4 regions of the Streptomyces sp. NBC_00659 genome follow, and region 4 is predicted to be linked to each of the others. Evidence: riboswitches for the same ligand, from Rfam matches in the RefSeq annotation. Region 4 holds a riboswitch; each other region holds the start of a gene.
What was found. Region 4 has a riboswitch for S-adenosylmethionine ahead of thrC (threonine synthase). Riboswitches for the same ligand answer to the same signal wherever they lie in the genome.
Positions count from the first base shown of each region.

Region 1: it holds a riboswitch for S-adenosylmethionine, as region 4 does, so the genes downstream of both, OG410_RS12735 (aminotransferase class V-fold PLP-dependent enzyme) here and thrC (threonine synthase) in region 4, are expected to answer to the same signal.
Region 2: it holds a riboswitch for S-adenosylmethionine, as region 4 does, so the genes downstream of both, OG410_RS42505 (putative leader peptide) here and thrC (threonine synthase) in region 4, are expected to answer to the same signal.
Region 3: it holds a riboswitch for S-adenosylmethionine, as region 4 does, so the genes downstream of both, OG410_RS01965 (ABC transporter substrate-binding protein) here and thrC (threonine synthase) in region 4, are expected to answer to the same signal.

Region 1 covers NZ_CP109031.1:2,918,888-2,926,043, forward strand. The annotation lists gene OG410_RS12715 (NYN domain-containing protein) at 1-1,035, opposite strand, end outside; gene OG410_RS12720 (hypothetical protein) at 1,071-1,310, opposite strand; gene OG410_RS12725 (rhomboid family intramembrane serine protease) at 1,463-2,218, shown strand; gene OG410_RS12730 (Lrp/AsnC family transcriptional regulator) at 2,261-2,542, shown strand; gene OG410_RS12735 (aminotransferase class V-fold PLP-dependent enzyme) at 2,582-3,943, opposite strand; SAM riboswitch class IV at 4,137-4,253, opposite strand; gene trpD (anthranilate phosphoribosyltransferase) at 4,339-5,403, opposite strand; gene qcrB (cytochrome bc1 complex cytochrome b subunit) at 5,574-7,156, opposite strand, start outside.
Region 2 covers NZ_CP109031.1:764,500-771,655, forward strand. The annotation lists gene OG410_RS42500 (putative leader peptide) at 1-21, opposite strand, end outside; gene OG410_RS03125 (GNAT family N-acetyltransferase) at 126-905, opposite strand; gene OG410_RS03130 (transporter substrate-binding domain-containing protein) at 995-2,020, opposite strand; gene OG410_RS03135 (amino acid ABC transporter ATP-binding protein) at 2,171-3,070, opposite strand; gene OG410_RS03140 (amino acid ABC transporter permease) at 3,067-4,071, opposite strand; gene OG410_RS03145 (hypothetical protein) at 4,267-4,401, opposite strand; SAM riboswitch class IV at 4,559-4,703, shown strand; gene OG410_RS42505 (putative leader peptide) at 4,740-4,805, shown strand; gene OG410_RS03150 (glutathione S-transferase C-terminal domain-containing protein) at 4,917-5,708, shown strand; gene OG410_RS03155 (hypothetical protein) at 5,805-6,062, opposite strand; gene OG410_RS03160 (acyltransferase family protein) at 6,499-7,156, shown strand, end outside.
Region 3 covers NZ_CP109031.1:491,427-498,582, forward strand. The annotation lists gene OG410_RS01955 (cytochrome P450) at 1-343, shown strand, start outside; gene OG410_RS01960 (sulfite oxidase) at 479-1,753, opposite strand; SAM riboswitch class IV at 2,273-2,386, shown strand; gene OG410_RS01965 (ABC transporter substrate-binding protein) at 2,789-4,408, shown strand; gene OG410_RS01970 (ABC transporter permease) at 4,412-5,371, shown strand; gene OG410_RS01975 (ABC transporter permease) at 5,368-6,291, shown strand; gene OG410_RS01980 (ABC transporter ATP-binding protein) at 6,288-7,156, shown strand, end outside.
Region 4 covers NZ_CP109031.1:4,529,096-4,536,251, reverse strand. The annotation lists gene OG410_RS19580 (DUF3263 domain-containing protein) at 111-338, shown strand; gene otsB (trehalose-phosphatase) at 490-1,344, shown strand; gene OG410_RS19570 (alpha,alpha-trehalose-phosphate synthase (UDP-forming)) at 1,502-2,953, opposite strand; gene OG410_RS19565 (glucosyl-3-phosphoglycerate synthase) at 3,032-3,976, opposite strand; SAM riboswitch class I at 4,182-4,338, shown strand; gene thrC (threonine synthase) at 4,354-5,652, shown strand; gene OG410_RS19555 (MoaD/ThiS family protein) at 5,649-5,924, shown strand; gene OG410_RS19550 (cold-shock protein) at 6,366-6,569, shown strand; gene groL (chaperonin GroEL) at 6,987-7,156, shown strand, end outside.

The DNA.
Region 1 (7,156 bases), 1.6 Mb from region 4:
CAGCGGCATCTGGGGATAGCCGGTCTTGGTGACGTTGTAGCCGTCGACGACCAGATGCGCCTGGGGCAGCGCGAGCAACTGGTCCAGGATCGCCGGGTCGTTCTCGGACAGAGCGCGGGCGGCGATGTCCTTCGGGGTCATCCGTCCCGGCTCGACCGCCTCGACCGTCTCCGCGGGCCGCACCGAGACGGGAGGCAACGCCAGTTCCCGGCGCAGCCCCTGGGCCGCCTCCAGCACGGTGTCGAGCAGCAGCCGCACCCGCATGTCCTCGACGCTGCGCCCCTCCCGGGCCGCCTTGCGGGTGGCCTCCAGGGCCGCCTCGGCCTCCGAGAGACGCGCCTTGAGCCGCCGCGTCTCGCTCTCGGCCGCGGACACCTGGGTCTGGCTCTCCGCCTTCGCCCCGTCCGTCTCGGCCTGGAGCTTGCGCAGGGCCGCCTCACCGCGCTTGACGTCACTGAGGGCCCCGCGCAGCTTGCGGTGAAGCGATTCCGCTTCCTTGCGGGCCGCTTCCAGTTCCGCGCGCAGCCGTTCGGTCTCGGCACGCGTCTGCCCGCGGGCCTCCGCGAGTTCCGCGCGCAGCCGGTCCAGTTCGGCGCGGCTCTCCTCGCCGGCGCGCTCGGCGTCCGCGCGCAGGGCCTCCTCGCCCGCGGCGGTCACCAGCTTCACCCAGCCGACGGGACGCACGACATAGGCCGCGGCCGCCACGTCCAGCGGATCCGCGGCCGGGGGCGGCGCGCCCGAGTCGAGGGCGCCGGCAAGCTCCGGCTGGGCCTCTCTGAGCTTCTCGGCGATGCGCTGTCTGAACAGCGGGTCCGTCTCCAGCGCCGAGGCCATCGCGTTGCCGGCGAACTTGGCACGGCGATTCGGGGCGAACCGGGCGTACTGCCGCAACTGTGTGGGCAGTTCGGACACCGTCAGCCCGCCGAAGCCGTCCGAGACGATCTGTACGACGCGTCGGCGCACGCCGTCCGGCAGCGGACGGTCGAGCACCTCGGCGGTGCCGTCGTCCGGCTCCCCACCCGTGGTCTCCACCATCCGTTCACCCCAATATCCGTGCGGGGCCCGCTCCCTCAGGAGCCGGCGCCCGGCCTGTCCACGAGTTCGACCTGATCCACCGCGTTGCACCAACGGCACCGCACCGACTCGATGGTCTCACTGACCACCTCGCGCTCCTCGACCTTGGGCTCACCGGCCAGGTCCAGGTGCACATACTCGACGACCTTCGACGAACGGGTCACGTCGAAACGCGTGAGGTTGCCGCAGAGGGCACAGCGCCACCGGGTCTTGGCGTCGGGCAGGGGAACTGTCATAGGGCAGCCGCTTTCCTTCTCGTGTCCGTCCGGCGCCGGTTTCCCGGTGCTATGGCTCGTAACCCTACGGCCTGGCGGGTACTCGACGCTCGGCCGTCCGCGGCGGCGAGGCGGTCCGTGTGCATCGGTGCGGTTACGTCATGCTCTGCACCATGATCGGCAATTGGATTGCGACGGTCGGCAGGGCGCTGCGGGGCCGGCCGGCGCCGGTGACGTACGCGCTGATCGTCCTGTGCTGTCTGATCTTCGTGATCGGTCCCGCCTCGGGTCTGGATCCCGCGTACGGCACCGGGGACGAGCTGCTGGTCGCGCAGCGGGCCTATTTCCGCCGCTGGGGCGTGGTGCCGACGGCCCTGTTCGGCGGGGCACCCGGCGAGGCGCTCACCCCCGCGACCGCCCTGTTCATCCACGGAAGCTGGCTCCATCTCCTGGGCAACATGCTCTTCTTCTACGTCTTCGGGCTCATGACCGAGGAGCGCATGGGCCATCTGGAGTTCGCCCTCTTCTACCTGGGCTGCGGCTATCTGGCCCTGCTCGGCTACGCCGCCGCCAACGCGACCTCGCAGCAGTCCCTGGTCGGCGCTTCCGGGGCGATCTCCGCGGTGCTCGGCGCGTTCCTGTACCTGTTCCCCAGGGCCCGGGTGACCAGTCTCTTCCCGTTCCTGTTCTTCCTGCCGCTGCGGTTCCCCGCCTGGGTGGTGCTGCCGTTCTGGTTCACGCTCCAGTGGCTGGCGGCCGGCCGCAGCTCCCCGGGCCCCGGAGTCGCCTATCTGGCCCACCTCGTGGGCTTCTCCCTGGGTTTCGTCTACGCGTGGGCGCGGTTCCGGCCCCGAAGGCCGCTCGCGCCCGTTCGGGGGGTGCTGCCGGGGCCCCCGGTGGAGCGGCCGGGCCAGGTGGACCGCGAGTAGGGTGAGATCCCCAGCAGCGGCCCCCTAGGGAGAGAACCAGCCGTGATCACCGCGATCGTCCTCATCAAGACCAGCGTGGACCGGATCCCCGAGATCGCCGAGTCGATCGCGTCCCTGGAGAGCGTCAGCGAGGTCTTCTCCGTCACGGGTACCTACGACCTGATCGCCATGGTCCGGGTCCAGGCCCACGACGACCTGGCCGACGTCATCCCCGGCAAGATCAGCAAGATCCCGGGCGTCGAGGCGACGGACACGCACGTGGCGTTCCGTACGTACTCCCAGCACGACCTGGAGGCGGCGTTCGCGATCGGTCTCGACTCCTGACCGACGCGGCACCGCCTCCGGGCGAAGCCGCCGCGGGCGTCAGACCGCGGGGACGCAGCGGCCGTCCTCGGTGCGGTACTGCCAGCGCGCGCCGTCCCTGACGAGCTCGCGCACCGCGCGGACGAAGCGCTCGACGTGCTCGTCGGGGGTACCGGCGCCGAAGCTGACGCGGATGGCGTTGAGGGACTTCTCCCCGGGCGCCGCCTCGGGGGCTCCGCACTCCCCCTGGGTCTCCGGGGCACTGCCGAGCAGCGTGCGGACGAGCGGGTGGGCGCAGAAGAGGCCGTCGCGGACGCCGATGCCGTACTCGGCGGAGAGCGCGGCCGCGAAGTGCGAGCTGTTCCAGCCCTCGACGACGAAGGAGATGACGCCGACCCGCGGGGCGTCGTCACCGAAGAGGGAGAGGACCCGGACCTCGGGGACCTCGGCGAGGCCCGCGCGGACGGTGCGGATCAGGTGCCGCTCACGGGCGAGAAGGCTGTCGAAGCCCTCCTCGGTGAGCGCCTTGCAGGCCGAGGCGATCGCGTAGGCCCCGATGACGTTCGGCGAGCCGGCCTCGTGCCGGGCGGCGCTGTCGTGCCACTCCACGTCCACGCCGCCGTCCGCGCGCCGGGTGACCTTGCGGCTGGCGCCGCCGCCCGCGAGGTACGGGTCGGCCTCGCGCAGCCAGTCGGAGCGGCCCGCGAGGACACCGGAGCCGAACGGCGCGTACAGCTTGTGCCCGGAGAACGCGACCCAGTCGACGTCGAGGTCCTGGACCGACACCGGGTGGTGCGGGGCGAGCTGCGCGGCGTCGAGGACGATGCGGGCGCCGTGGGCGTGCGCGGCGGCGGCCAGCTCCCGCACCGGCCACAGCTCCCCGGTGACGTTCGAGGCGCCGGTGACGCAGACCAGGGCCGGTCCGTAGGGGTCACGGGCGGCGAGGGCGTGCTCCAGGGTGTCGACGGCCTCGCCCGGGGTGCGCGGGGCATTCAGGTACGTCACCCGGGCGTCGCGCCAGGGCAGCAGCGAGGCGTGGTGCTCGGTCTCGAAGACGAAGACCTGGCAGTCGGCCGGGAGCGCGGCGGCGAGCAGGTTGAGCGAGTCGGTGGTGGAGCGGGTGAAGACCACCTGGTCACCGGCGCGGCAGTCGAGGAACTCCTCGACGGTCCTGCGGGCGTTCTCGAAGAGGTCGGTGGAGAGCTGCGAGAGGTAGCCGGCGCCCCGGTGGACGCTGCCGTAGTAGGGCGCGTACGCGGCCACGTCGTCCCACACCCGCTGGAGGGCGGGCGCGCTGGCGGCGTAGTCGAGGGCCGCGTAGGTCACCTCGCCGCCGGTGACGAGCGGGACGGTCACATCCCGGCCCAGAACGGCCAGAGGGGCACAAACGGACTGGTCGGCGGCAACGGTGGAGACAGACATGGCGAGCTCCTGTGAGAGGCAGGCGGGATCACCGCGCGAGCCGGCCGCCCGGAGGCAGGGCTGGGCTCGGCGCGGGAAAAGGTGAAAAGGGTGTGCGGAGGCGGGGCTCTACGCCCTATCGCATTCGCTTGCTCACAGAAGGCTCCCTCGAACGACCAGGACCCCTGGTTGCATCCGCCCGACGGGCGGGAGGGGTCCGCGCTTGCCGTAGGCCTCGCTGCCTACGACCTGGTCTTCACCCGGGGCACCCCGCCACGGACGGAGGGTTGCCGGACAGTCGGCCGGGGCCTGATGACTGTCACTCATGACCTGATACAGCATCTTGCCAGAGGATCTTCCACGCGCAAGGCGCAGTCCGGATTCTGGACTGCGCCTCGCTCCGTGTCACCGGTGGATCAGGCGTTGCTGGCGGCCACCCAGCGCTCCAGGGTGCGCTTCGCGGAGCCGGAGTCGATCGACTCGGCCGCTTTCGCCATTCCGGCGCGGAGCTGGTCCGCGAGCGGCGCGCCGGTCGGCGACAGGGCCACCAGGGCGGCCGCCGAGTTCAGCAGGACCGCGTCCCGTACGGGCCCCTGCTCGCCGTCCAGGACGCGCCGGGCGACCTCGGCGTTGTACGAGGCGTCGGCGCCGCGCAGGGCCTCCACCGGGACGATGTCGAGCCCGACGTCGCGGGGGTCGAAGCGCTCCTCGGTGACCTTGCCGTCGCGGACCACCCAGACGTGGGAGCCCGCGGTGGTGGTCAGCTCGTCGAGGCCGTCGTCGCCGCGGAAGACGAGCGAGGAGTTGCCGCGCTCGGCGAACACGCCCGCCACGATCGGCGCCATCCGGGGATCGGCGACGCCGACCGCCTGGGCCTTCACGCGCGCCGGGTTGGTCAACGGACCGAGCACGTTGAAGGTGGTCCGGATGCCCAACTGACCGCGGGCCGCCGCCACATGACGCAGCGCCGGGTGGAACTTGACCGCGAAGCAGAAGGTGATCCCGGCCTCCTCGGCCACCTGGGCGACCCGGCTCACCGGCAGTTGGAGATTGACGCCGAGCTTCTCCAGGACGTCCGACGCCCCGGACGCGGAGGACGCGGCCCGGTTGCCGTGCTTGACGACCTTGGCGCCGGTGCCGGCCACCACGATCGAGGACATCGTGGAGATGTTGACGGTCTTCGCGCCGTCGCCGCCCGTTCCGACGATGTCGACGGTGTGTCCGGGCACCTCGATGACATTGGCGTGCTCGTACATCGCCCGGACGAGTCCGGTGATCTCCTGGACGGTCTCGCCCTTGGCCCGCAGGGCCACCACGAACCCGGCGATCTGCGCGTCGGTCGCCTCGCCGCGCATGATGCGGTCCATCGCCCAGGCCGTGTCGTCCGCGCTCTGGTCGCGGCCTTCGAGCAGGCCGTTCAGTACCGCGGGCCAGGAACGGCCCGCCGCGGTGTCGCCTCCAGCGGGGTTCACAGCGCTCATGGTCGCTCCTGGGTTCGTGGGTCACGCGGTCGCGGGTGACACGGGTCGTGGGTGACGCGGGGTGGATCGCCCCGCAGCACCGGGTGAGTCCACCCTATCCAGCCCGGGGGACGGCAAAGAGCCCCGTCCATGTCATGGACGGGGCTCCAGCCGTGGCGAACAGCCGGGGATCAGTGGTGGCCGTGGCCGCTCGTGATCTCCTTGTACTCCTCGACGGTGGGCTTGGGGATCTGGCCTTCCTCCCCGTAGAAGCCCTCGCTCATCTTGGCGCGCAGCTTCTGCGCGCCCGAGACCTTGCGCTCGACACCGTTCTCGTCGACCGTCGGGCCGATCTCGGCCGGCTTGTACTGCTCGTGCGCGGTGAGCGTGTGCAGCGCGTCCTGGCTGAGCGGCTCGTGGACCTCGATGAACTCACCGTGCGGCAGGCGCTTGATGATGCCCGACTCGCGGCCGTGCAGCACCTTGTCCCGGTCCCGGCGCTGGAGGCCGAGGCAGATCCGCTTGGTGGCCATGAAGGTGAGCACCGGCACGACGAAGAACGCGATCCGCACGAACCAGGTGATCGAGTTGATCGCCAGGTGGAAGTGCGTGGCCCAGATGTCGTTGCCGCCGCCGACGAGCAGGACGAAGTACCAGCTGATCCAGGCGGCGCCGAACGCGGTCCGGGTCGGGACGTTGCGCGGGCGGTCCAGGATGTGGTGCTCGCGCTTGTCCCCGGTGACCCAGGACTCGATGAACGGGTAGACCGCGATCGCGACCAGGACCAGCGGGAAGATCACCAGCGGGATGAACACGCCCAGGACGAGCGTGTGACCCCAGAGGTTGATCTCCCAGCCCGGCATGACACGGATCAGGCCTTCGGAGAAGCCCATGTACCAGTCGGGCTGGGCGCCGGTGGACACCTGGTCCGGCCGGTACGGACCCATGGCCCAGATCGGGTTGATCGAGGCGATCGCCGCGATGACCGCGATGACACCGAAGACCAGGAAGAAGAAGCCTCCGGCCTTGGCCATGTAGACCGGCAGCAGCGGCATGCCGACGACGTTGTTGTTCGTCTTGCCGGGGCCCGCGAACTGCGTGTGCTTGTGGTAGAAGACCAGGATCAGGTGGCCCACCACGAGGCCGAGCATGATGCCCGGCAGCAGCAGCACGTGCACCGAGTAGAAGCGGGCAACGAAGTCGCCGCCCGGGAACTCGCCGCCGAACAGGAAGAACGACAGGTACGTGCCCACGATCGGCACGGACAGGACCGCGCCCTCCATGAAGCGGACACCGGTGCCGGAGAGCAGGTCGTCCGGGAGCGAGTAACCGGTGAACCCGGTGAACATGCCGAGGACGAACAGCAGGAATCCGAAGACCCAGTTGACCTCACGCGGCTTGCGGAACGCACCCGTGAAGAACACGCGCATCATGTGCACGAACATGCCCGCGAGGAAGATCAGCGCCGCCCAGTGGTGGATCTGCCGGATCAGCAGACCACCGCGCACATCGAAGGAGATGTGCATGGTCGAGTTGAACGCCTCGGACATCAGCTGGCCCTGCAGCGGGACGTAGCTGCCGTGGTACTCCACCTCGTTCATCGACGGGTGGAAGAACAGGGTCAGGTACACACCCGTGAGGATGATAATGATGAAGCTGTAGAGGCAGATCTCACCCAGCATGAACGACCAGTGGTCGGGGAAGATCTTGCGCATGTTGGACTTGGCCAGGGAGTAGATCCCCAGACGGCCGTCGGCCCAGTCGGCCACCCGCT
Region 2 (7,156 bases), 3.8 Mb from region 4:
GCGGCGCGACACACGGCGCATGTGCCCCACCTCCGCTCTCTCGGCCCGGTGCTCCCGGGTCTCGCGTCCGCCCGGCCCTCGCGGTTCCCCGACGGGGCGCCGCACGGTCGTGAACAGTCCCAACCTCACGGGTGTGCCGTTTCTTCCGCCTGCCCGGCATCTTCTTGCCCGGCGTGCGCCGACTGCTGTCCGCCGGGTGTGCGGACGAGCACGAACCGCGTGCGGCGGCGCAGGGTGAACCCGATCGACTCGTAGAGCCGGATCGCGTTCGTGTTGTCGGCGGCGGCGTGCAGGAAGGGGGTGTCTCCGCGCTCCCTGATCCCCGCCGCGACCGCGCGGACGAGACGGGTGGCCAGGCCCCGGCCTCGGTGGCCGGGGTGGGTGCACACCGCGCTGATCTCGGTCCAGCCCGGCGGGCGCAGGCGCTCGCCGGCCAGGGCGATCAGACGACCGCCTTCCCGGATGCCCAGGTAGGTGCCGAGTTCGACGGTACGGGGCAGGAAGGGGCCCGGCCGGGTGAGGGCGATCAGGCCGAGGATCTCGGGCACGTCGGCGGGGCCGAGCCGTACCGCTTCGGGCGCGGGCTCGGAGTGCAGCGTGGTGGCGGTCAACTGAACCCCGTCGCCGCTGTGTTCGATCGTCCAGCCGTCGGGCACGGCCTGCACCGCGGTGACGGGGGTGACCGCGCCCGGACCGACCAGTGCGGCCAGGTCGTCCCACGAGCGGGGGTCGGCGGGGTCGGCGAGGGCGGTGAACGGGGAGACGTCCGTGGGATAGCGGGCGGCCCGGCCGACGCGCTCGGCGAGGTGGGCGTGCGGACCGGTCAGCGCGGCCCACGCCGCGTTGTCGAGGACGTGCGGTGCGGTCGGACTCGGGGAAGGGGCGGCGTGGACGCTGGTGGACATGGCGGTGCGGGTTCTCCGTATCTGGAACGCGGCCGGACGCGCCCCGGGACTTCGCCGGGCGCGGCGAAGTCCCTTGGGCGCGCGGTGGTTCAGGAGTTGTCGAGCGGCAGGCCGGGCGGGTTGACCTGGGAGGTCTCCACCGCCTCGTCGGAGAGGTTCCAAGAGGCCAGCCACTTGCCGTACTGGCCGTTCTTGATCAGGTAGTTGATGGCATCGGCGACCGGCTTCGCGAGCCCGCTGTCCTTCTTCGCAGTGGCCGCGATCAGGCCCTGGATCGTCTCGCCCGCGCCGGAGAACTGGCCCGCATTGCGGGTCGGGTGGGGGGACTTGGCGTTCTGGGTGGCGCGGTAGGCGACAGCCGGGTTGGGGCCGAAGAAGGAGTCGATCTTCCCGCTGTTCAGCGCCAGGGTCGTGGCGTTGTTGTCCTGGTAGTACTTGACGGTGAACGTCTTGCCCGCCTTGGCCAGCTTCGCCTTCCACTCCAGCAGGATCTTCTCCTGGTTGGTGCCGGCACCCACCGCGACGGTCTGGCCGGCCAGGTTCCGGTAGTCGCCGTCGAAGTTCCACGTGCTCTTCTTCAGGACCTCGAAGGCGAGGTTGTCCTGCCGGTACGAGGCGAACTCGTACTTCTTCTTGCGCTCCTCGGTGTCGGTGACGTTGGAGAAGGCGACGTCCACCTTGCCGCTGTCGACGCCGACGAACAGGTTCTCCCAGGTCGAGTTCTTCACCACCGGCTTCAGCCCGAGGACCGCGGCGACCAGCTTGCCGAGGTCGGGTTCGCTGCCGGTGAGCGTCTTCTGGTCCTGTCCGACGAAGTTCAAGGGCGGGGACCCGGCGGGCAGTGCGCCGATCCCCACCACCAACGTGCCTCTCTCGGCTACGGACTTGGGCAGCTCATCGCTGATCGACTTCACCTCGGAGACCTTCAGCACGGTCTCCTTGGCGGCCCCGTTGGAGAGCGCGCCCACGGTCACGGTTCCGGCCGCGTCGGTCCGCGTGCGGGTGGCGGCGTCGCTGTCTCCCCCGCACGCGGCGAGAGTGGCGGCGAGGGAGGCGACGGCGGCGGTCGCGGCGACGCCGCGGAGGGCCTTGCGGTTCAGACTGAAGGTGGGCATGGCTGTCCTTGTCGGGTGTGCGGTGAGAGATGTGGGGGAACGGGCCCGGCGGGCCGCCGAATCGGGGAAGAGCCGCCCCGCCGCGGGTCGGGGCGGTGAGGCAGGAGCACCTCTGCGAGAGGTGTCTCGCTGCGCGTCGAGAGGAAGCGGTCAGAGCACCTTGCTCAGGAACTCTCTGGTGCGCGCTTCTCGCGGATGGTCCAACACCTGCTCGGGCGGGCCCTGTTCGACGATGCGGCCGCCGTCCATGAAGACCACCCGGTCGGCGATCTCGCGGGCGAAGCCGATCTCGTGGGTGACGATGACCAGCGTGGTGCCGCTGTGGGCCAGATCCTTGATGACGGCGAGGACCTCGCCGACCAGTTCGGGGTCGAGCGCCGACGTCGGTTCGTCGAAGAGGATGACTCCGGGACGCAGGGCGAGCGCGCGGGCGATGGCCACGCGCTGCTGCTGACCGCCCGACAACTGCCGGGGGTAGGCGGCCGCCTTGTCGGCCAGGCCCACCCGGGCGAGCAGATCGCGGGCCAGTTCCCGCGCCCCGGCCCTGGACAGCCGCCCGGTCGCCACGGGAGCGGCGGCCACGTTGTCCAGCACGGTCAGGTGCGGGAAGAGGTTGAAGTTCTGGAACACGAACCCGATCCGGCTGCGCTGGGCCAGGATGGCCCGCTCGCTCAGCTCCTTGAGACGGTCGCCGTGCCTGCGTACGCCGATGAGCTCACCGTTCAGGCTCACATGGCCGATCTCGGGCTTCTCCAGGTGGTTGATCACCCGCAGGAGGGTGGACTTTCCGGAGCCGGACGGGCCGAGGACGACCGTCACCTCGCCGGGCCGAACGGTCAACTCCACACCGTCCAGCACCCGTTGGGCTCCGTACCACTTGTGCACATCGTGCACCTCGACCGCGGCCGGCTCGACCTGGAGCGCTCCGGCGCTCTCGGCGGTCGCCGCGGCGTCCGCCGCCGGGGCGGAGGAGGTCGACGCCGCTTCCGTCGCGTCGGCGGCCTGGGCCGTCCGAGTCCTCACTGTCGTCAGATGGGTCTCGCCGCTCATATCGCCGTCTCCCTCCGGAACCGGGCCCGCACGTCACGCAGAGCGTTCCGCGCCTTCTGCAACGGGGTCGGCGGCAGGGTGCGCAGCGCGCCCCGCGAGTAGTACCGCTCGACGTAGAACTGGATGACGGACACGACGCTGGTGAGGATCAGATACCAGGCGGTGGCCACGAGGAGCAGCGGCACGATGTCGCCGGGGTAGGTGCTGCCCATGCTCTGCACCGAGCCGAACAGGTCCAGCAGGGACACGTAGAAGACCAGCGAGGTGCCCTTGATCAGGCCGATCAGCTGGTTCACGTAGTTGGGGGTGATGGAGCGCAGTGCCTGCGGGAAGACGATCTTCGCGAACTGGTACCGCTTCGGCAGTCCCAGGGCGGAGGCCGCCTCGTGCTGGCCCTGGTCGACGGAGAGAACGCCGCCGCGTACCACTTCGGAGGCGTACGCCGCTTCGTTCAGGCTCAGTCCTACGACGGCGACGGCCATGTCGGTGGCCAGGCGGGACTCGTCGAAGGTGAAGAAGGCCGGCCCGAACGGAACGCCCACGCTCAACGTCTGGTACAGCGCGCTGAAGTTGTAGAGGAACAGCAGGACCACGATCAGCGGCACCGACCGGAACAGCCAGGTGTAGACCCAGCTCACCGCGCGCAGCACCGGGCTCCGGGAGAGCCTGGCCAGAGCCAGCACGATACCGCCGAGAAGGCCCAGCACGGCGCTGTAGAGGGCCACTTCGAGGGTGATGAGCAGGCCGTCGAGAATGGTGGGGCGGAAGAACCAGTACTGGAACCGATCCCACTGGTAGAAGGGGTTGGTCACCAGGCCGTGGGCGATCTGGGCGGCCAGCACGAGCACGACGGCCGTGATGATCCAGCGGCCGGGACGCCGGAGCGGAAGGACCCGCTGGGCCGCCAGAGGCTTGGGCGCGGCGGGGAAGTCGGTACGGGGGATCGCCTCGGCGGGCGTCGCTGTTCCCAAGGACACAGCGCTGCCGGGAGGTTGACTCATGGAGAGCTCCAGCGGATTCGGACACCCCGGACCACGGAGCGGCAGCGCCAAGCCGAGCGGGACGGCTCAGTACGCGGCGAGGCGCGGGCACACGTGGAACGGGGGCTGGACGGGAAAGGACACACCGCGACAGCGGTGGTCGTCGAAGACTCGAAGAGCCGTCAGCCCCTGGTCGTCAAAGACCCGAAGAGGCGGTCAGCCCCGGCTGAGGGAGCGACACATGCCCGTACAGAGGGCGCTGTTGACGCGCAGCAGGTCCACGGAGCGGTCGGCGCACAGCACATCGCTGCCGAGGCGCCGCCATGCGGCCGTCCCGTCAGCTGTGTGCATCGCCGTCACCATTTCTACTCCGGCCGAAAAGGCATCCTGTGGTGGGCCGCAGGTTAGGCCCGCCCCGAAAACAATGTCAATGCGGGTGACCACCAGGTGAGACCGCGCGTGCGGCCTCCTTGACGGCACAACAGGGCGCACCGAGACTGGCATGGACGGTCACGATTGTCAGCGCCCACGGTGCGGGTCAGCCCGCTCCGTCGGTCATCGGCCCCGGCCCGCTGACAGGCAACCCTTCCACCGCGACGGGGTGCCCCGGGTGACGACCGGGTCCCGCCGGTGCGGCGGGGCAAGCGTGGTCTCGCGTCTCGCGAGCCCCGGAGTCGGGACCGGTGGGAATGCCAAGGAACGGCTTGACGAGGCGCCTGCACATCGATCTGTTGCGTGTCTCCAGCGCTTACTGATCCGCTGCCGGTCCGTGCGATCCGGACCGGTGCGACCAGCGCAGTCAATCCGCATTCGGCCGCCGGTGCCCACAAAGCGGCGGTGGCTTCCTTCTTCCCCCAGGGAGAGTCATGCCCGAGACAGCTTCGCGCACGTCCAGCACTGCCGACGCACGCCCCTGTGAGCAGATTTCGTTCCCCTCGGCCCTTCGCCTCCAGCCGGCGGCGACACCGTCCGTCCTCCCCCACCGCGTCGACAGCCGCATCGGTGTCGGTCTCGCCGGCGGCTTCTACCCGGCTCCACACCGCTACGAGCTGTATCTGTCGCGGAGTTGTCCGTTCTCGCTGCGTATCGCCATCACCCTCGAACTGCTCGGCCTGCGGGACTCGGTCGCCACCACGCTTCTGGCGGACCCCGCGCGGACACCCGACGCCTTCGCCTCACTGCGCCGCGCCTACGAGGCCACCGAGTATCACTTCGACGGACCGCTCACCGCTCCCGCCCTGTGCGACCGGTGGAGCGGACGCATCGTCAGCAACCACCCGCCCGCCATCCTCCGCGATCTGGCCGGACTGTTCTCCGGTCACACCACGACGAGCCCCTCCGCGCTCTGCCCTCCGTCCCTCGCCGCCGACATCGAAGCCCTCCGCGATCTGCTCGACCGCGATGTCACCCCGTCCGCCCCGGCCTCGGAGCTCGCGGCCGCTCTGGATCTGCTGGACTGTCAACTCGCCGCGAGTTCCTACGTGTTGGGCGACTCCCTCACGGCGGCGGACGTGGACGTATGGACGGCTCTCACCGGGCTGGGCCCCTGCGACGCCCTCCGCTCGCGTCCCCGGCTCCTGGACTACGTGCGCCGACTCGGCGATCACCCCGCCTTCCGGCACGGGTGTGACGCGGTGCCCCTGTCGGCGGACGTCTGACGCTCCCGCCGGTACCGGGCCTGCCGGGCAGGCGGACGGTGCCTCGCGCGGACGGCGAACGCCGGGCCGGAAACACCGGCCCGGCGGCCGCGCGGATCACTCGCGCGGAACCAGCAGAATGCTCACGCCCTTCAGGGTGGAGGCCCAGTGCCGGCCCTGTTCCAGGACCTCGCGCCCCGGTCCCATAATCTGCTCCTGGAGGAGCAGCGCCGACTCGCGGAGTTCCTCCCACGGCTCCGGTACCTCGAAGGCACGCCGGGACCGCTCCACGGAGCCGATCAGGGCCCGGCAGGCCGCCTCGACGTCCGCGACGTTCTGGCCGGCCGATCCGACACCCTCGAGCGACCAGGTCATCCATAGGCGGCCCATGGCATCACTCTGTCGCATCCCCGGATACGACGCATGCCCGATGCCACCGCTCTCCGCCGCGGCTCTCCTCCCAGGCCGCCAGAAGCCGGACCAAGCCCTGCGTCCACGTGAAGCCGACGACGCCGGGCAACGCCTAGGGCAGACCCTGGCGACGGATCCACGACGGGCTCCGCAACCCGATCGGCCTACGCCTCGCCGGAACACGCGGCCGACCGGCGCGTAGGCAATCCCGGCGAAAGTCGTCTCCTCAGGGCGTGTCCCGTACCGCGCCGCGGCGTGTCCGCACTTCGATGTGGATTCCAGGGCCTCGCGAGCCGAGCGCCGGCAAGCCGCGGACCGGGCCGCCCCTCCCCCGTGCCCGCTTCCCGGCCGGCCCGGCGCACCCGTCACCCCACAGGACCCGGTCCAGGCAGGCACCATCATGGAACCCGCACCTCCCGTTCCCCGGCCGCTGTCACACCGGCCGTCCCCGGCGTCAGGTCCACTCGCGCCCGGCGGCTCCACCGGTCCCCCGCGGCTGGGCTGGCTGGACGCCCTGCGCGGGCTCGCCGCGCTCCTCGTGGCGATCGACCATTCGTCGTACGCCTTCATGGCGGGGTTCCGTGAGCAGCTGCTGCCCCAGCTGAACATCGGCCGGTACGGCGTCATGGTGTTCTTCCTGGTGAGCGGCTACGTCGTCCCCGCCTCGCTCGAGCGCCGCGGCTGTGTGAGGACCTTCTGGATCGGGCGGGCCTTTCGCGTCTACCCGCTGTGGGCCGCCGTGGTGGGCTCGGTCCTCGCGCTGGATCTGCTGGGCGTCGCGCATCTGGGCGCTCGCTTCGACGGGCGGAATCCCGTCACGGTGGCCGTCGCGCACGTCACCCTGCTCCAGGAACTGCTGGGGACACCGAGTGTCGTCCTCGTCCTGTGGACGCTGTCGTACGAGCTGGCGTTCTACCTGCTGGTCGTCGCCCTGTTCACGGTCCGGCTGCACCGGCGCTCGGCGACGGTCGCGGTGGCTCTGGGAGCGCTGGCCGCCGTGAGCGCGACGGCGGCGTTCGTGCCGCAGGCGTCGGCGCTCTCCTCCGCGATCGGTACCG
Region 3 (7,156 bases), 4.0 Mb from region 4:
GGCGCTGGAGGACGTCCGGTTCGGGGACACGGTCATTCCGGCGGGCAGCGGAGTCCTGCTCTCCGTGGCGGCGGCCAACCACGACCCGCGCTGCCATGCCGACCCCGGCACGCTGGACCCGGACCGCAGCACCGCCGGCCGTCATCTGACGTTCGGTCTGGGCCCGCACTACTGTCCCGGATCGGCGCTGGCCCGCCTGGAGCTCACGGTGGCCCTGACCGTCATCCTCGGCCGCTGGCAACGGCTGGAGCCGGCGGTGCCGCTCAACGAGCTGGCCTGGGGCGGCGGCTATCTGCACCGCCGTCTGGCCGCACTGCCCGTGCTGCCCCACGGGTCGGGGTGACAGGACGGCGGGGTGCCGACGTTCCTGTCCGCCGGGTCACCTGACGGTGCGGGGCGTGGGCGGTGGGGGCGGTAGAGCGGGGACGCTCTCGCCCTGGCCTTCGGCGCCACCGGCTCCGTCCGGGACCGCCGTCTGTCACACCACGCTGACCGGATGCCGTACCACCGCGCCGAACAGGTATCCCTGTGTGTTCGGTACGGCGGTGTCCGGCTGGGTCCGGTCGGCTGTGTCCGTGGCGCGCGCCAGCAGCTGGGTGGCGCCGGGTGTGTCGGGCCGCCAATCGAGGGACCACCGGGTCCAGGTGCCGGCCCGGGGCCGGTCGTGCAGCCGCGCGGGCCGCCAGTTGGCACCGCCGTCCGTACTGACGTCGACCTTGGCGACGCCTCCCGCCCCCGACCATGACCGCCCGTGCAGGACGTGCCTGCTTCCGGCCGTGAACGTGGCCCCGCTCGCCAGCTCGAAGGCGCTCTTCGTGGCCTGCCGGGTCAGCGGAGCACTCCCGCCCTCGGGATAGGCGGGGCCGAACAGCCGGTAGAAGGTGGTGTTCCAGGGCGAGTAGAGCGGCTGTGCGGACACCTCGATGTCGCCGACCCACTTGATCGACGCGATCCCCACCCAGGAGGGCACCAACACCCGCACCGGATAGCCGTGGTCGTACGGAAGCGACTCGCCGTTCATCTCGTACGCGAGCAGGACGTCGTCCAGGGCCTTGGCCAGCGGCAGCGGACGTCGTACCCGCCCCAGGCTCTCGCCGCCGCTGACGTACTCGGCGTCCAGACCGCGCGGCTGCACGTCCACGGCGCGCGGGGACAGCCCTGCCCTGCGCAGCACGTCGCCCAGCCGCACTCCGCGCCAGCGTGCGACGCCGATCGCTCCCAGGGTCCACGCGGTGCCGGTGACCGTCTCCCCCTGTTGCGTCGTGTAGTAGGAGCGGCCGTTCCCGGCGCATTCCACGAACGCTGTCCGGGTGACGGCCGGCAGTGCGCGCAGATCGTCGTAACCGAACTCCACCGGACGGTCCTCGCCGTGGTTGCCGCGCAACCCGCTCCCCCACAGCCGCAGCCGCCAGTCGTCGGCGTTCAGGACGGGTGTGGCGGTGTGGTTGCGCACGAAGAACAGGTCGTTGGGGGTGTGGTGGCCGGTTCCGCGCAGCGCCTCCCATCGGGTCTCGGCGTTGGTGCCACGCGCGATGAACCACTCGGCGGGCAGCGGCTTGACGATCGGTGTGTCGGCGGCGTGGGCGGGCCCCGGGGTGCCGAGTGCGGTTCCGGCGGCGGCAGCGGTGAGCAGGGTGAGCAGCCGACGGCGGGTGACCCCCTCGGCTCTGGCCTCACCAGCGAGCCACTGGCGCAGCCTGCGGCGGTCGTACTCGGTTTCGTAGCGGCGGCCGGCGGGGGCGGGCGAAGGCATGGCGGGTCCTCGTCATAACGGGGCGAGAAGAACGAGAGGCTCGGCACAAGTCGGCGCGGGCATACGCGCGGGCGGTCGTTGCATGCTCGACCGGCTTGTCCGGAGCGGAAGTTCGCGGAAGCGCGTGATCAGCCGGTCGTCCGACACAGCGTGGCGGCGACGCGGACGAGGTCCACGGCGCGGCGGCGGGTCAGTGGCTCCGACATCGGCATGGCGGGATGAAAGCACACGGGGCGGAGGGCGTCAACGGGGCATCCGTGCCGGTGAACCAGGCGTCCAGGCAAGTCGGTTGGCGTGGCGGCCGCGACTCGCCGGTCCCGCACCTGACCGGCGGGCCGGCGCGAAGGTGTCAATTCCTGAACGCCGGCTCTCCCCCGCCGTGACGGCGGCCGGCCCGTGTCCCCGACACGACCGCGGCCGACCCCGTGTCCCCGACATGACGGCGGTCGGCCCGTGCTCTCCGGCGGAGTCCGGTGCCGCCATTGACGTACGTCAGAACCGCTCCGTACGATCACGAACGGCATCGAGTGTCAGCGTCAAGCCCTGGCTTGCTGACCGGCAACCCTCCCGCGCGGTGGGGTGCTCCAGGTGAAAGCCCGGCGGGATCAGCGACGATCCGCGCAAGCGCGTGGCCCCATGACCGGGGCCGGAGATGGGGGGAGGACCGTTATGCGACACAGTGGTGACCCTCGTGCCTCCTTCTCCGTCGCCATGGTGTTCTCCCGGCTGGCGCGCCGACGCCACATCGATCTGAAGCGCTCGACCAGCTGCTTCTGTCAGGCCTGACGGCCCTTTCCGCAGCGGAGCGCTGACGGGCCTGCCCGCCGAGGGTCCCCGTCCGTGACCAGCGATCGGGGTATGTGTCCCCGCCCGGGTCCCGCTTCCTCCTGATCCTTCGGATCCACCTTCCGCCTGGCCCCTGTCCGCAGGGCATTCCCCCCGTCACGGCACCGCGCCGACCGGGCCCGCACCCCTGTGCGTGGCCGTGCCCCGCGCGGTGTCCCGTGCCTGGCGACACCATGAGGAGAACCCTCCGTGAGAGCACTTCCGGACTTCAGATCTCCCCGATGGGCGGCGCTCACCGCCCTTCTCACCACCAGCGTGCTGCTGACCGCCTGCGGGTCGGGCACCGGCGGCTCCGGCGCCGGTGACGGCAAGCCGCGTTCCGGCGGAACCCTGACCTTCGCCGTGGGATCGGACGCCGGCTGTGTGGATCCCCAGCAGGTCGGCAGCAACGACACCATCTACTCGGTGCGCCAGGTCGTGGACTCCCTGACGGACCAGGACCCCAGGACCGGCAAGATCGTGCCGTGGCTGGCGAAGAGCTGGGACATCAGTGCCGACGCGACCGCCTTCACCTTCCACCTGCGCTCGGGTGTCACCTTCAGCGACGGGTCCCCGCTGACCGCCCAGGTGGTCAAGGACAACTTCGACGCGGTGCCCCATCTCGGTGTCCTGGGAACCCTGGCCGAGGGCTACCTGAGCGGCGTCAAGAGCACCACGGTGGTCGACCCGCTCACCGTCAAGGTCACCTTCGAACAGCCCAACGCCCAGTTCCTGCAGGCGACTTCGACACATTCCCTGGGGATCGAGTCGTCGGCGAGCGCGAAGAGGTCACCGCAGCAGAAGTGCAGCGACGGGGTCATCGGATCCGGACCCTTCGTACTCAAGCAGTACGTACAGAACCAGTCGGTCACCCTGGCCAAGCGCCGCGGCTACGCCTGGGGCTCCTCACGGTGGAACAAGAAGGGCGAGGCGTACCTGGACAAGCTCGTGTTCAAGGTCGTGCCGGAAGCGGGCGTGCGCGCCGGCAGTCTCCGCTCCGGCCAGGTGGACGCGATCGGCAGTGTGGGCCGGGCCGACGAGGCGGCGCTCAAGGGCGGCCAGGTCACCCTCCAGAGGCGGGCCAACCCCGGCATCGTCTTCGGGCTCGGCTTCAACAACGCGCGGCCCCTCCTGAAGGACGCCAGGGTCCGCCGGGCGATCCTGGCCGCCGTCGACCGCAAGCAGATCGCCGACACCGTCTTCCCCACCGGCACCCGGGCAGCGACCAGCGTCCTCGCACACACCACGCCCGACTACACCAACCTCGCCCCGGATCTCGCCTTCGACGCGGCCAAGGCGAAGTCCCTGCTGGACGAAGCCGGTTGGAAGGCGGGCGGCGACGGCACGCGCACCAAGGACGGCAAGAAGCTGAACCTGACCATCGACTGGGTTCCCAACGCGGCCACGAACCAACCCGCGTTGGAGTTGATACAGCAGCAACTGAAGGCTGTGGGGGTTCAGGTGACCCTCAAGCAGCTCCAGCTCACCCAGCTGACACCGACACAGCAGTCGGGCGAATTCGACGCGACATGGGGGAACATCACCCGCGCCGACCCCGACATCCTGCGCAGCTCCTTCTCCACGAAGCTGGCCAACTTCTACCGCGTGCCGGCGAGCGGCCTGGACAGGACCCTGTCCGCGCAGGCCGCGACCACCGACCCGGAAGGGCGCAGCAAACTCGTGACCCAGGCACAGCGGTCGATCGTGCGCGACGCCTACAACGTGCCGGTGGTGGAACTGCAGACCCAGCTGGGCCTGTCCACGAAGGTGCACAGCCTCGCCTTCGACGCCTCCAGCCGGATCCAGTTGCACGACACCTGGATCGGCTGACCCGTGCGCGGCTATGTACTCAAACGGCTCGCGCAGGCGGTCGGGGTGCTGTGGGCGGCGTACACCGTGTCGTTCCTGGTGCTGGACTACCTGCCGGGCGACCCGGTCACCGCGATGGCCGGTGCCGGAATGGACTCGGGGCAGGTCGATCCCCGGCAGATCGCCGCCCTGCGGCACGAGTACGGCTTCGACAAGCCGGTGCTCACGCAGTACGCCGAGTACCTCGGCCGCGCGGTGCGCGGGGACTTCGGCAACTCGGTCGCCACCGGCCGCCCGGTCGCCTCGACACTGGCCGACGCGCTGCCCCAGACCCTCCAACTGACGGCTTCGGCACTGCTGTTCGCGGTGGTCCTCGGCGGCGGGCTGGCGGTGACGGCCACGTACACCACACGGCGCTGGCTGCGGCAGCTGCTGCTGTCGCTGCCGCCGCTGGGAGTGTCCGTCCCGACGTTCTGGGTGGGGCTCCTGCTGGTCGAGGCGTTCTCCTTCCGGCTGCGCTGGTTCCCCGCGTTCGGCAACGACGGGCTGAAGGGGCTGGTGCTGCCGGCGCTGACCCTCGCGGTCCCGACCGGCGCTCTGATCGCGCAGGTGCTGGCCAAGAGTCTGCTCACCGCGCTCGACCAGCCGTATGTGGAAACCGCCCGCGCGAAAGGCGCGGGCCGCTGGCGGGTCCATCTGCGGCACGCGCTGCGCAACGCGTCCCTGCCGGCGCTGACGGTCGCCGGACTGCTGGTGGGGCAGCTGATCGCCGGTTCGGTCGTCGTCGAGACGGTGTTCTCCCGTGACGGCCTGGGCCGCGTGACCGCGGCGGCCGTCACGGCCCAGGACATCCCGGTGGTCCAGGGGGTGGTGGCGTTCGGCGCACTGATCTTCGTGACGACGAACCTCGTCGTCGACCTGGTCTATCCGCTGCTCGACCCCCGAATCGTGGTGGCCTCGGAGAGAAGGGCACGCATCGCATGAGCCAGAGTCTTGTCGACGACCCCGCCGAGGCCGCGCTCGGTCTCGTTCGGCCGGTGGGACCACCGCAGGATCCCGCACCAGGGCGCCGCGTCCGCGTACGGCGGGTGCTGCGGTTCCTGCTGCGCCGCCCCGGTCTGCTGCTGTCGATCGGCGTCCTCGTGCTGGTGGTGCTGGCCTCGTTCCGGCCGCAGCTGTTCACTTCTCGCGATCCGCTGACAGGGGTACCGGCGCAGAACTTCCGGGGCCCGAGCGGCGCGCACTGGTTCGGCACGGACGAGCTGGGGCGCGATGTGTTCTCCCGGGTGGTGCACGGCGCACAGCTGTCCCTGAAGGCCACACTGATCGCGGTGCTCGTGGCGTTCGTGGTGGGCGGCCTGCTCGGCGTGGTCGCCGGGTTCGTCGGCCGCTGGGTGGACGACGTGCTGATGCGCTTCGTCGACGTCCTGCTCGCCATCCCCGCGCTGTTCCTGTCGCTGGCCCTGGTGACCGCGCTGGGATACGGGACGGTGAAGGTGGCCGTCGCGGTCGGCATCGCCAGTGTCGCCTCCTTCGCCCGGGTCGCCCGCGCCGAGGTGCTCCGGGTGCGTCAGGCGGTGTTCGTCGAGGCGTCGCGCTCCTGCGGGGCCCGCTGGTACTCGGTGCTGGGCCGGCATGTGCTGCCCAACGCCGCGGGCCCGGTGATCGTCCTGGCCACGCTCGACTTCGGCGCCTCCATCCTGGCCGTGTCGGCGCTGAGCTTCCTCGGGTACGGCGCTCCCCCGCCGGCCCCGGAGTGGGGCACGTTGATCTCCGAGGGCCGCAACTACCTGGCCAACGCCTGGTGGCTGACCGCGCTGCCCGGACTGGCGATCGCCGCGACCGTACTGGCCACCAACCGCGTCGCGAGGGCGCTGGACGGCGAATGGTCCCGGCAGCGATGACCGACGAAGCCGAGAACGGTGAGGACATGACCACACCACTGCTGGAGATCCGCGGCCTGTCCGTCTCGTACCGCACCCGCGGCGGTGGCGGCGTGGCGGCCGTCCGGGGCGTGGATCTCGACGTATGGCCGGGACAGGTGACCGCGGTGGTCGGTGAGTCCGGCTCCGGCAAGAGCACGACCGCGCACGCGATCACCCGCCTCCTCCCGGACAACGGCGTCATCGACGCGGGCTCGGTGCGCTTCGGCCGGCACGACCTGGCCACGCTGTCGGAGGCGGAACTGCGCACCGTACGGGGGGCACGGATCGGGCTGGTGCCGCAGGACCCGACCGTGTCGCTCAACCCGGTCAAGCGGATCGGCGAACAGGTCGCGGAGGTGCTGCGCATCCACGGACTGGCGAACCGGCGCTCGGCCGCCGTCGAGGCGCTCGCCGTTCTGGACCGGGCCGGGCTGCCCGACGCCGCCGTCCGGGCCCGGCAGTACCCGCACGAACTCTCCGGGGGCATGCGGCAACGCGCCTTGATCGCCGTCGCGATCGCCGCGCGACCCGAGCTGATCATCGCCGACGAGCCGACCAGCGCGCTCGACGTCACCGTGCAGCGGGTCATCCTCGACCATCTCCAGCGCCTGGCCGAGGAGTCGGGCACGGCGATCCTGCTGGTGACGCACGACCTCGGGGTCGCCGCCGAACGGGCGCAGCGGCTGGTGGTCATGGCGCAGGGCCGGGTGGTGGAGGCGGGAGCCACCCGTGACGTCCTCGCCGATCCCCAGGACGCGTACACCCGGCACCTGCTGGCGAGCGCCCCGAGTATGACGACGGCTCGCCGCCGCCCGTCCGCGCCCGTGGCCACGGCGGACACGGT
Region 4 (7,156 bases):
CACGCGATAGGGGGCGTCGTATTCCGCGTTCCGGGACCGGCACCCCGGGCGCGGTGGCACGGCGGCCCCGGCCCCGGCGCTTGTCGGTGCCGGGGACTACCGTGCTGTCCATGGAAGAGCTGCCCGCGCGCGAACGGAGCATTCTCGCCCTGGAACGCCGCGGCTTCCCCGGTCCCGGCGCCAAGGAGCGCGCCATACGCGAGCAACTGGGCCTGGCCCCGGTCCGCTACTACCAGCTCCTGAACGCGCTGCTGAACGACCCGCGCGCCCTCGCGCACGACCCCGTCACGGTGAACAGACTGCGCCGGGTTCGGGAGGCCCGCCGGGACGAGCGGTGAGATCGGGGCGTCCGGCCTGGCTGAGGGCCGGGCGTCCGGCCTGATCGAGGGCCGGCGTCCGGCCTGATCGAGTACGAGTCCGGGCAGTAGTACTCACATCCGCTCATCCATAGGAACGGTACGGTCGCCCCCGCCCGGATAGGGTCGCCCCATGGGCAGCCACCCCGAATCCAAGGACTCCTTGCCGGCCCCGGTGACCCCCGCCGGACGCGACGCTCTGGAAGCGATCCTCACGCGCCCCACCCACACCGTCGTCGCACTCGACTTCGACGGAACCCTCGCCCCCATCGTCCCCGACCCCGACCGGGCCCGCGCGCACCCCGACGCGGTCCCCGCACTTGCCGCACTCGCCCCCAAGGTCGCCTCCGTCGCCGTGGTCACCGGCCGCCCCGCCGGTGTGGCCGTGCGCCACGGCGGCTTCGCGGGCGTGGCCGGACTGGAGCACCTGGTCGTCCTCGGCCACTACGGCGCCGAGCGCTGGGACGCGGTGAGCGGCACCGTCACCGCCCCCGCCCCGCATCCCGGCGTGGCCGCCGTCCGCGCCGAGCTGCCGGGGTTCCTCGACGGTATCGGCGCCTGGCAGGGCACCTGGATCGAGGAGAAGGGCCGTGCCGTCGCGGTGCACACGCGGCGTGCCGACGATCCTCAGGCCGCGTTCGAGGCGCTCCGGGAGCCGCTGGGTGAACTGGCCGCCCGGCACGGGCTGATCGTCGAGCCGGGGCGCATGGTCCTGGAGCTGCGTCCGCCCGGGATGGACAAGGGGGTCGCTCTCATGGGGTACGTCCGGGAGATCGGTGCGGAGGCTGTTCTGTACGCGGGTGACGACCTGGGGGACCTGCCCGCCTTCGCCGCCGTCGACAAGCTCCGCTCCGACGGGATCCCCGGCCTTCTGGTGTGCAGCGGCAGCTCCGAGGTCGCCGAACTCGCCGACCGTGCGGACCTGGTGGTCGACGGGCCCGCCGGAGTCGTCCGCCTGCTCGCGTCCCTCGCGGCCGAACTCGCCTGACCGGCCGGTCGTCGCCCGAGCGGGCCGGGGCGGCGGAAGGCTGGTTTCGCCCCCTCCGCCCCTACCCGTCCCGTACCTGGGGCTCCGCCCCAGACCCCGCTCCTCAAACGCCGGAGGGGCTGAAACGTTCCCCGGCCGGGGCTGAAACTCCCGCTGCTCAGGCCTCCAGTTCGCGGAGTTGGTCCAGGAACCACTGGGCCGGGGGGAGGGCGGTGGCTGCGGCGGCCAGGCGCTTGGTGCGTTCTGCTCGTTCGCCCGGCTGCATGACGAGGGCCTCGTGCAGCGCCCGCGCCGTACCGGTCACGTCGTACGGGTTCACGGAGATCGCGTCCTCGCCCAGTTCCTCGTACGCCCCGGCCTCCCGTGACAGGACCAGCGCGCAGCCCTCGTCGGAGACGACCGGGATCTCCTTGGCGACGAGGTTCATGCCGTCCCTGATGGGGTTGACGAGGGCGACGTCGGCCAGCCGGTAGGCGGCGAGCGAGCGCGCGAAGTCGTCCTTCACGTGCAGCACCACCGGGGTCCAACCGGGCGTTCCGTACTGGGAGTTGATCTCGTCGGCGACGCGCTGCACCTCGGCCGTGTAGTCCCGGTACACCGCGAGGTCCTGCCGCGAGGGGTAGGCGAACGCCACGTGGACGACCCGCTCGCGCCACTCGGGGTGGTCGTCGAGAAGCTGCCGGTACGCCAGCAGCCCCCGCACGATGTTCTTGGACAGCTCGGTCCGGTCGACGCGCACGATCGTCCTGCGGCCGGCGCCGATCTCCTCGCGCAGCGCGGCCATCCGTTCGCCGACGTCCGCCCGGTGCGAGCGCTCGCGCAGGAACTCGGCGTCGGCGCCGAGGCCGTGCACACCGACGAGGGTCCGACCGGGCGGGGTGCCGTCGAGGTGCTCGATCTCCGGCCGGTCCTCCGGGGACGTGGCGACCCGGTAGCGGTCCGGGGCGGCCGTCTCCACGCAGCGCGTGAAGGCCGTCGCCCACCGCCGGGTCAGGAACGCCACGCGGTCCGCGCCGAGCATGCCGTCCAGCAGTTCCGCGCGGATGTCGTCGGGGAGCATCCGGAAGTAGTCCTCGGGCGCCCACGGGGTGTGGGAGAAGTGGCCGATGCGCAGGTCGGGGCGCAGTTCGCGGAGCATCCCGGGCACCAGGCACAGGTGGTAGTCCTGGACCAGCACGGCCGCGCCCTCGGCCGCCTCCTCGGCCAGTGCCTCGGCGAAGGCCCGGTTGTAGGTCCGGTACGACTCCCACCGGCGCCGGAACTCCGCGTCGAAGACCGGCTCCAGCGGGGTCTGGTAGAGCAGGTGGTGGACGAACCACAGCACGGAGTTGGCGATGCCGTTGTACGCGTCGGCGTGGACCCCGGCGTCGATGGCCAGCATCCGTACGCCGTCCTCGCCGACCCCGCGCCGGACCGCCTCCCGGTCGCCGTCGCCGAGGGCCGAGCACACCCACAGGGCGCCCGCGTCCGGCCCGATCGCCGAGAGTCCCGAGACGAGGCCGCCGCCGCCGCGCTTGGCGTGCAGCGAGTCGTCCTCCCGTACCTCGTAGGTGACCGGGCCGCGGTTGGAGGCGACCAGAATCCTGTGGGCACCATGCGTTGAAGCCATGCCTCGAAACCTAGCCCCGTGTCGAAACGCTCAAACGCGCCCCTTCGGCCGTATGTGATCGCGGCCGTCAGGGCCGGTCTACGCGGCCCTGCGCCGCTGGTACTCGGAGATTTCGCTCATCGGCGGCCTTTCCTCGGTGTCCACCGAGTACGTGCGCGGCTGGAAACCGTCCCGGCCACGTTCGAACTGGGTGAGGGCGGGGCGGATCAGGTGACCGCGGGCCAGCCGGAGCTGGGCGGTGCGGTAGATCGCGGCGGCCATGCGGCCGAGTGCCTGGCCGTCCTGGTGGCGGTGCTTGCGCACCCCGACGTCGACCTGGGCGAGGGCGTCCAGGCCCACCAGGTGCAGGGCGTCGACCAGCATGCCCAGTTCGATGCCGTAGCCGACGGGGAAGGGGAGCTGTTCGAGCAGCGAGCGGCGGGCCGCGTACTCGCCGCCGAGCGGCTGGACGAAGCCCGCGAGCTGCGGCCAGTGCATGTTCAGCAGGGGGCGGGCCATCAGCTCCGTGACCCGGCCGCCCTGTCCCGAGGCGCCGCCCAGCGGCCGGTCGTACATGGCCTTGACCAGGTCGACGCCGGGATCGGTGAGCAGCGGGCCCACGATCCCGGAGACGAAGTCGGACGAGAACTCCTTGAGGTCCGCGTCGATGAAACAGACGATGTCCCCGCTCGTGACGAGGAGCGACCGCCACAGCACCTCGCCCTTGCCGGGCACGGCCGGGATCCGCGGGAGGATGTCGTCGCGGTGCACGACTCTCGCGCCCGCGGCGGCGGCGACCGCGGAGGTGCGGTCGGTCGAGCCGGAGTCGACGACGACGATCTCGTCGACGAGGGGCACCTGCTGCATCAGGTCGTGGCGGATGATCGCGACGATCTCGCCTACCGTCTCCTCCTCGTTGAGCGCGGGCAGCACGACACTGACCGTCGATCCCGTGATGCGTTTCGCGGCCATGATCTTGTGGAGCGGGCGGTCGGTCACGGACCAGGAGCGTGTGCTCAGCCAGCTTTCGACGTCTTTCAGCACGGTCTGCGGCTCCTCACTGTCTGATCACACGCTCTCATCGGCGTGCCCGCTGCGGCCAGCGGCAGATCGATTGCCGTCGTCTCGCGGTTCGGACGACTATCTCAACTGTCCTGGCCTTCGGTTACAGTCTTGAACAACGCGGATGACCATCGCATGTCCTGGATCGTCGGTACGTATCGCGTTCAACGGTTCAACAATCAAATACCGCTCATCCAGAGGGGCAGAGGGATACGGCCCGATGAAGCCCCGGCAACCCTCCAGCCGGTCTCGTACCGATCGATGTCGATCGCGTCGCGAGGCTCCCGGCTCGGGAAGGTGCCAAATCCGTCTCACGGCGAAGTGCGTCGTGAGGAAGATGAGGAAAGGGCCTCGCCTCCATGGCTGCGCAGACAGTTGCAAGTACCACGAACTCCGCCGAAGCGGTGGACCTCGGCCCGGCCGCGGCGCTCTCCTGCCGCGAATGCGGGCACCGCGTCCCGCTCGGCCCGGTCTTCGCCTGCGAGGAGTGTTTCGGCCCGCTGGAGATCGCCTACGACTTCTCGGCCTACGAGACCGAAGAACTCCGCAAGCGCATCGAAGCGGGACCCGCGAACATCTGGCGCTACGCGCCGCTGCTGCCCGTCCCCGCGGACGTGGCGGACAAGCCCAACATCAACCCCGGCTGGACCAAGCTCGTGCAGGCCGACAACCTGGCCCGTGAGCTCGGTGTCGACGCCGGAAAGCTCTTCGTCAAGGACGACTCCGGCAACCCGACGCACTCCTTCAAGGACCGCGTCGTCGCCCAGGCCATCGAAGCGGCCCGCGCCTTCGGCTTCACCACCCTCTCCTGCTCCTCCACCGGCAACCTCGCCGGTGCCGTCGGCGCCGCGGCCGCCCGCGCCGGCTTCCGTTCCTGCGTGTTCATCCCGCACGACCTGGAGCAGGGCAAGGTCGTCATGGCCGCGGTCTACGGCGGCGAGCTCGTCGGCATCGAGGGCAACTACGACGACGTGAACCGCTTCTGCTCCGAGCTGATCGGCGACCCGGCCGGCGAGGGCTGGGGCTTCGTCAACGTCAACCTGCGGCCCTACTACGCCGAGGGCTCCAAGACCCTGGCGTACGAGATCTGCGAGCAGCTCGGCTGGAAGCTCCCCGACCAGCTCGTCGTGCCGATCGCCTCCGGATCCCAGCTCACGAAGATCGACAAGGGCCTCCAGGAGCTGATCAAGCTCGGGCTCGTCGAGGACAGGCCCTACAAGATCTTCGGAGCCCAGGCCGAGGGCTGCTCCCCGGTGTCCGTCGCCTACAAGGCCGGCCACGACGTCGTACGGCCGCAGAAGCCGGACACCATCGCCAAGTCGCTCGCCATCGGCAACCCGGCGGACGGGCCGTACGTGCTCGACATCGCGCGGCGCACCGGCGGTGCGGTGGAGGACGTGAACGACGAGCAGATCGTCGACGCGATCAAGCTGCTCGCGCGCACCGAGGGCATCTTCGCCGAGACGGCGGGCGGTGTGACCGTCGGCGTCACCCGCAAGCTGATCGAGAACGGTCTCCTCGACCCGACCCTCACCACGGTCGTGCTGAACACCGGCGACGGCCTCAAGACTCTGGACGCGGTGGCCTCGGACACCGGGCTGACCGCGACCATCCGCCCGAACCTCGACTCCTTCCGAGAGGCTGGCCTCGCATCATGAGCGTCAACGTCCGCATCCCCACCATCCTGCGCACCTACACCGGTGGCGCCGCCGAGGTGACGGCCGAGGGCACGACCCTCGCCGAGGTCATCAGCGACCTGGAGAAGAACCACACGGGCATCGCCGCGCGCGTCCTGGACGACCAGGGCAAGCTGCGCCGCTTCGTCAACGTGTACGTCAACGACGACGACGTGCGCTTCGAGCAGGGCCTGGAGACGGCGACTCCGGACGGTGTCGGCGTTTCGATCATTCCGGCCGTCGCCGGAGGCTGATCGTTACCCTCGGTAATGCCCAACACGGCGCGTTCACAGAATTGCCCCCTCCGTGAGACAAACGGAGGGGGCAATTCTGTTGGGTTGAACGCGCTAGAGTTGGGGAAGCCGCTCCAATTTGGATGTTGGTTTCATGCCGGACGCATATGAGTGAGCGTTCGCGGGCCGATAAGAAGTAGCCAAAATGGCTCGCCTTTTTGGGCATTTTATGGCATTTGCGGGGCCCGACTTGCCCCGAATCCTTGCACATTCTCCGCATATCATTGATCGGCCATGCCCAGAATTCTCGTCCGATTGACCTGTTGCAGAGGGCAGTTGGACAGATACATTCAGCCGCGGTCGACGCGTTCCGGCGCACACCCCCAACCGTTGGGGGGTGAGGTCTGACCCGGATCCGCGAAGTGTGGATCTGTGCAAGGGCCAGTAATAGGGGAGTTAGGCATGGCTCAGGGCACCGTCAAGTGGTTCAACGCGGAGAAGGGGTACGGCTTCATCGCGGTCGACGGTGGTGCGGACGTCTTCGTGCACTACAGCGCGATTCAGATGGACGGCTACCGCACCCTTGAAGAGGGTCAGCGAGTGGAGTTCGAAATCTCGCAGGGCCAGAAGGGTCCGCAGGCGGACATGGTCAAACTCGCCGTCTGATCGGGCGCGAACGACCACCGACGCAACTCACATACGAGGGGCCCGCATCCCACCGGGATGCGGGCCCCTCGTACGTCCCCGGCCGCCTCCGGCCGTCCTCCGCCGGCCCTCCGCCTGCTCCTGCGCGCGCCCGCGCGCCCGCGAGTGCCCCCGTGTGGAGGCCGCTCGCGGGGGCGACCTCCGGGGCGCGTGCGGAGGTCGCCCGTCGGCCCTGTTTTCGTGAGAGGCGCTTGCACTCGCAGGGGTCGAGTGCTAATCATTGGCGTTAGCACTCTCCCAGTGAGAGTGACAGAACTTGGATCGGGTCAGCGAGGCCCGCAGGCCTGTGGGGCAAGGAACCACAAGGCTTGCAGGCCGTCCGTCGCGGGCGCGGGCACGATCCGGAGCAATCCACCCCGTCCGGGAGGACCACTTCACATGGCCAAGATCATCGCGTTCAACGAGGAGGCACGGCGCGGTCTCGAGCGCGGGATGAACCAGCTCGCTGACGCCGTCAAGGTCACCCTCGGCCCCAAGGGCCGTAACGTCGTCCTCGAGAAGAAGTGGGGCGCCCCCACGATCACCAACGATGGTGTTTCCATCGCCAA